2 regions of the uncultured Oceanicoccus sp. genome follow, and region 1 is predicted to be linked to the other one. Evidence: predicted binding sites of a transcription regulator. Region 1 holds the regulator's gene; the other holds the start of a gene.

Region 1 (3,433 bases):
CGGAAATGCCGCTAGCCTTTTGATATACCGGCAAATCAGCATCGACTTTTGTCGCCGCAGCCGCATTTAGGGACAAAAGACTGGCGCTAGCCATAGTCATGGCAAGTGCTGTTGCTCTTAATTGCTTATTGAGTTTCATCGGTCTCTCCAACAGTTTCAGTAAAAGATCATACTTTGTTATAGATTGTTGGGGCTACTGTATAAACCAATTATTACAGTTGTATGACGATTTTAAGAAAAATTTATTGCAGGGGATAAAGGATTACTGGGAGGTTTAGGGTCAGGCTCTATGGGTTTCAGCCAACAGACGCATGCGGGGAAATTCACAGCTGAAGGTACTGCCTTCACCCAAAACGCTGCTCATCTTTAATTCAGCCTGATGGCGCAGCAAAATATGCTTAACAATCGCCAAGCCAAGGCCGGTGCCACCGGTTTCAATTGAACGGCTTTTATCGACACGGTAAAAACGTTCGGTTAGGCGCGGCAAATGGATATCATCAATTCCCTCACCATTATCTTCAACTTCGAGATAACAGTGCTGGGCATCGCCAAACCAGCGAATGGTGATAATACCGCCATCCTGACTGTATTTAGCGGCGTTCATCACCAGATTGGTAAAAGCGCTGCGCAACTCATCAGCATGACCGATCAGACGCAGACTATAATCACATTCAAGCTTAATCACTCGCCGATCTTTAAAAGCGGTAACCACCTCCTCTTTGATCGTTTCGAGCATAGGTTCAAGATCGATGGGTTCATCCTTGTTATTCTCTGGTACAGACTCCAATTTCGATAGCATCATCAAGTCTCTAATCAGATTTTCCATCCGATTAGACTGCGTTAGCATCTGGTCGATCGCGCGCCGCCAACTTATATCGTTAGCCGCGGTATCAATAGTTTGCGGATTGCCCTGAGTACCTGCCTTATCCGATAAGGTCTCTAGATAACCTTTGATCACCGTGAGTGGCGTGCGCAATTCATGGGAAACATTGGCGACAAAATCTTTACGCATTTGTTGCAGGCGATTGTTTTCAGTGACATCACGGGCAAATAATAACCGGCTACCTCGACCGAAGTAGGAAATACTGATCTGCAATTGGTAATGCTTATTATGAGGTGAGTCGATCAACAAAGACTCTGAGTAATCATCATTTTCAAAATAACGAATAAACTCAGGGTCACGAATTAAATTAACTAATTGCTGATTTTTATCATCCGGATAACGCAAGCCCAATAAATATTCAGCGGCGACGTTACTCCACTCAATATTGCCTCGCTTATCAATCATCACTGCGCCATCGTCCAAAGACGCAAAGGAATCTTGCAAATAATCCACCGTTGCTTGCAGGCGATTAAGCTCTTCCTTGCCTTGACGTTGCAGACGATAGATACCATCTAACACATCACCCCAAAGACCTTTACTCTCTGGTGGATCAGCATCAGTTTGTTGGGACAGCCAAATTTGAATACGTTGTAACTGGAATAGTGTCCAAGCGATATAGCTAAGCGAGGCAAACAGTAAAAACCACACTAAAAAACCAACCGCCGAACCAATCAGGCCTGTTATCAGCAGTAAGATAGCCAAATTTCGGCATTCGATTTTCCAATCGATAGTGTGCATTAATAAGTTTTCTCAGTGGTTGTAGTGTCTGGTATCAGGAACTGCTAGCCATGTCTATTGTGCAACCATCAGCAGAAAAACGATAGCCTGTGCCCCTTACTGTCTGCACCAAACAACCATAGTCCACGGCATCGGTTTCAAGAGCTTTACGCAAACGACGGATATGCACATCTACGGTGCGTTCCTCGACATAGACATTACCGCCCCAAACCTGATCAAGCAACTGCCCACGACTATAGGCTCGCTCTTGATGGGTCATAAAAAAGCGCAATAATTTAAATTCCGTCGGACCCATAGTGACTAGCTGTTGATTAACATAAACACGGTGACTGGATGGGTCTAGTTTTAAACCCAATACTTCGATCGCTTTTTCCTGCTCACTATGACCGGCACGTCGCATCACTGCTTTGATTCTGGATAACAGCTCTCTGGGGGCAAACGGTTTGGTGACATAATCATCAGCGCCTATATCCAAGCCCTGAATTTTATTATCTTCCTCGGTTTTGGCCGTTAGCATAATCACCGGCAAATCGGCGGTCAGTTCGTCCTTACGCAGGCGTCGCAGTAACTCAATACCACTGCCACCAGGTAGCATCCAATCGAGCAGAACCAGATCGGGAATATTATCAGTAATAGACGCATAGGCCTGCTGGATATCACCCGCCTCACGACAGTCATAACCAGCCATTTCCAGCGACATACGGATCATTTCGCGAATCGCCGCCTCATCATCAACTATGAGTATGGTTTTTTCTTGCATTATCCCATTAACCTTCTGTAACCCTTTCTACTCATTAAAAACTGATTTTATTACAGCAATATGACAAAGTTGCACCAAAGGCGCAAATATTGCTCAGCCGAAGTTATAGCCAACTATTGAAGACGGTATTCAGAAGAAAATTCACGTATACTGCGTCCCAATTGATTATTTAGCACGATCCACTCATGAATCCACATCAACAAGCCGCCAAACCCCTGTTCTCCTATCGTAAATATTGGGCGGAGTGCTATGGACCTGCTCCATTTTTACCGATGTCACGGGCAGAAATGGATCAATTGGGCTGGGATAGCTGCGATATTATTATTGTTACCGGTGATGCCTATGTCGACCATCCCAGCTTCGGTATGGCTGTGATTGGCAGAACACTGGAAGCTCAAGGCTTTCGGGTGGGTATTATTTCCCAGCCGGACTGGCGCTCAAAAGAGGCTTTTCAAACCCTTGGTAAGCCCAACCTCTTTTTTGGCGTAGCAGCCGGCAATATGGACTCCATGATCAACCGTTATACGGCTGATCGTAAATTGCGTCATGACGATGCTTACTCACCCAATGATGAAGGTGGCAAACGCCCCGACCGCGCAGTAACCGTTTATTCACAACGTTGCAAAGAAGCCTTTAAAGGCGTGCCGGTGATTATCGGCTCTATTGAGGCCAGCCTGCGCCGCATCGCTCATTACGATTACTGGAGCGATAAAGTTCGCCGTTCAGTGCTGATGGACTCCAAAGCTGATCTGTTAGTCTACGGTAACGCCGAGCGAGCTATTATTGAAATTGCCCATCGAATCGCCAATGGCGAAGATGCTTATCAAATCCAAGATATTCGCGGTACGGCCTTTGTGCGTAAACGGGTACCTGATGGATGGACGGTGATTGACTCTTCCACTGTCGATAGTCCGGGCAAAGTCACCCCTCACCTAAACCCTTATCAGGTTAGCGATACTGGTGGCAGTAAAGACTGTGACAAAGCAAAACAAAACGATGTACAAACCGTCACTATTATTGACCCGCTGAGCGCGCGTAAAAATAAACTTAAC
Region 2 (3,433 bases), on a different contig from region 1:
ATTGCGGTGGCAGCTTATTCTTATATGGCATTGGTGCCGATGATTCAGCCGCCCATTATGAAAGCCTTAACCACAGAACAAGAGCGCCAGATTGTGATGGTGCAGTTACGCCCTGTGTCCAAGGTTGAAAAAATTTGCTTTCCATTGGTGCTACTTATCTTAGTGGCTTTGGTATTACCCTCAGCGGCACCTCTATTGGGTATGTTTTGCCTAGGTAATCTAATGCGTGAATGTGGCGTGGTGGATCGTCTGAGTGATACAACCCAGAATGCGCTGATCAATATCACGACTATCTTTCTAGGCCTGTCAGTGGGTTCCAAGCTGAGTGCAGATAAATTTCTGGATTTGAATACCTTGGGTATTTTACTACTGGGTATGGTGGCTTTCGGTATCGGAACGGCCTGTGGCGTGTTGATGGCCAAGTTGATGAATCGACTTTCCAGTACGCCGATCAATCCTTTGATTGGTTCCGCCGGTGTTTCAGCGGTACCAATGGCGGCCAGAGTGTCAAATAAAGTGGGGTTGGATGCCAATCCGCAAAACTTCTTGCTGATGCATGCCATGGGGCCGAATGTGGCTGGGGTTATTGGTTCGGCGGTTGCTGCTGGGGTGATGATTAGTCTGGTTGGCTAGTGTTTGTCGAGGCTATCCAGGTTGCCTGGGTTGCCTAGGTTGCCGTGGTTAGAATCATTATTCAATGCATAGAAGTGCTCGGCACCTGTCCGGTTCAGATCCCGTCGATCGTCAGTCTTGCGTCTGCGCCTATGCTTTAGGTCCAGCCTTGGATTTTGACGTTGATCCTTGCCTGTGCGTCGATCCAGGCCAGTGCGTCTATTGATAAAAATTCTCTTACTCATAATGTTTAATACTGTTTAGATAAGACAAATTCTTCTCGGTTTTTTTCTGCTTTTGTACTATCTTTGTAGTGTAGTTTCAGGGACACATTGATGACATATAAGGATGTTACTGTTGTTCTCCACTGGCAATCAGGGCGGAAAAAGATAAAACACTGTTTGCCAAGAGGTAGAGTAATTCTAAGTGATGACTCGGCGTTTTCCAGTGAAGTGTGAATAATACGGTTAATTGTTGCCACTGAGCGGGTGTTAGTCTTCCTATCAACTTGTATGCCTCATATAATGCCCTCCTAATAGTAATAAATTTGAGGTGATAGATTGACCCTAGAACAGGTGGCGGCCAGAGTGACCCTATTTGGGCAACAGCTTATTGAGTTGGCCAGAACTGTGCCTGTGCAATCGATCAATAAGGCCGTCTGTGGGGCGCTGATACTGTGGCTGTTATTTGCCTTGGTCCAGTTAGCGGGCGTTTTTTTTAGTCGTGATGCTATTCCTGATGATACCGATAAGCCCTCAGCGGAGGGTTCTGTGCTGCGGACCGGTGATGATCTCGATATAAGCCAATTGCAGTCGATTAACCTGTTTGGTGAAGTCGGTGCGGTATCGGCGCCACAAACCGAGATCAAGCCGGCTACAGTAGCCGATGATATAGCGTTAAATGCCGTTAAAACCAAATTGAATCTGACCCTAAAAGGCATCGTCTATTCGCCGGATGATGGCGAGTCACTCGCGGTTATTGTTTTTCAAAATAAACAGGATCGATACTATATCGGTGACCGATTACCAACCGGCAATAAAGTGAGTTTGACTAGGGTGATGCCTGACCATGTGATTTTAGATAACAATGGTCGCTATGAGTCCCTGTGGTTATATGACCAAGAGAAACCGTTGGCTACCACCAGCCAGGCGTCCAGCGCTAAAGCCAAGCAAAAAATATTAACGGATAATCGCAGCAGTGCCGGAATCACCAAGCTTGCCAAGGGCTATCGCGACCGTTTGTATAAAAACCCGACCTCACTAGCGCAAGTGTTACAGATATCACCCGCGCAAAAAGATGGCAAAATGTTAGGGTATCGCGTCAAGCCCGGCAGTGATCGCAAACAGTTTGCCCAGTTGGGGTTTAAAACTAATGATATTGTTACCAGTATTAATGGTATTGAATTAGATGAGCCCTCCAAAGCATTAGAAATTTATAAATTGATGCGGACAGCATCAGAGGCCGCCTTTGTGGTCAACCGTAATGGCGCTTCAGTTGAAGTGTTAGTATCCTTGGGCGATTAGTAAAAGTTATATTGGCTGTAGTAATAAATTTAATAAACAGGCGAATAAGGAAGAAATTTATGAGGTTATTTCAACGGGGATTGAAAACCGCAAAGCTGTCAGTAATGTTGGTCTTATTGGTTGCCGTTAGCGCGATAGCTACAGCGCAAACGGCGCCGACTGCTACCGTTCAAACCGAGCAGACTTGGACGGTAAATTTTAAAGACACTGATATCCATGAGCTTATTCGCTTTGTTGCCAAGGCAACGAAAAAAACCATTATTATCGATCCCAAAGTTAAAGGTAAAGTGCAGGTAATTTCTGCCAAACCGGTGACAAGCGAAGAACTTTACCAGTTATTTTTATCGATTCTGGAAGTGCAGGGTTTTGCGGCGGTTGAATCTGGTGATATCACCCGTATTATTCCCACCCAGAATGCCAGAACCGCGCCTGTCGAAGTTAACACCGGAGATGATTTAAATATCAGCAGTAAAATCATTACTCAGGTTATTCAGTTACAAAATATTTCAGCGGCCAAATTGATTCCGGTGCTGCGTCCTTTGGCGCCACAGCAGGCCCATATGGCGGCTTATGCACCCAGTAATGCGATTATCATTTCTGATACCGAAGCCAATATCAACCGCATTAAAACAGTGATAAAAAGTATTGATTTATCCGCGGTACAAAAAACCGATATTGTGGCGCTAGAATATGCTTCAGCGGAAGAAGTGGTAAAAATGCTGGAGCAGCTAAAAAAATCGAACTCATCTAAAAATCAAGCTGAAACCAAAAAAATCGTATTAGTGGCGGATAAACGAACTAATAGCGTTTTGGTTAGTGGCGATGAACTTGAGCGCCAGCGGGTTAAATCATTAATTGCCCATCTCGATACCCCGTTAGCACAAAGCGGTACCATGAAAGTGGTCTACCTTGAATATGCCGTGGCCAAAGATCTTGCCGGTGTGTTGACCAAGGTTGTGCAAAATATGGAGCGGATGAATCATAAGAATGACAAAGTCAGAGGTAATCAAAAAGCTACCGCCACCATTGAGGCTGATGAAGGCACCAACTCACTGATTGTCACCGCTGAAGCTGACATTATGCAACCGTTATTATCTGTGGTTAAGCGTTTGGATATTCGTCGCGCGCAAGTTTTGGTTGAAGCGATTATTGTAGAGATGAGCGATAACGATGGTCGTGAATTGGGTGTGGAGTGGCTATTCCAAAATGATAGCGGTGCCTATACGTCTTCTAATCAATCTGGGCTGGGGGCTGCTATTGTCGGCGCTGCTTTTGGAACCGATAAAGATGGTAATGTT

Evidence for each region. Region 1 encodes PhoB, which activates phosphate uptake and scavenging genes when phosphate is short. Its sites were predicted from a motif close to TGTCATAAANNTGTAACA; they were not measured.
Region 2: a site for PhoB is predicted at 936-953, ahead of gspC (type II secretion system protein GspC). Genes of this name have one in related genera too.

What each region holds. Positions count from the first base shown of each region.
Region 1 is NZ_CAXAHB010000020.1:10,608-14,040, forward strand. It holds gene AACP44_RS03640 (phosphate ABC transporter substrate-binding protein PstS family protein) at 1-139, opposite strand, end outside; gene phoR (phosphate regulon sensor histidine kinase PhoR) at 281-1,621, opposite strand; gene phoB (phosphate regulon transcriptional regulator PhoB) at 1,656-2,381, opposite strand; gene AACP44_RS03655 (YgiQ family radical SAM protein) at 2,567-3,433, shown strand, end outside.
Region 2 is NZ_CAXAHB010000026.1:7,241-10,673, forward strand. It holds gene AACP44_RS04380 (sodium ion-translocating decarboxylase subunit beta) at 1-633, shown strand, start outside; gene gspC (type II secretion system protein GspC) at 1,173-2,135, shown strand; gene gspD (type II secretion system secretin GspD) at 2,240-3,433, shown strand, end outside.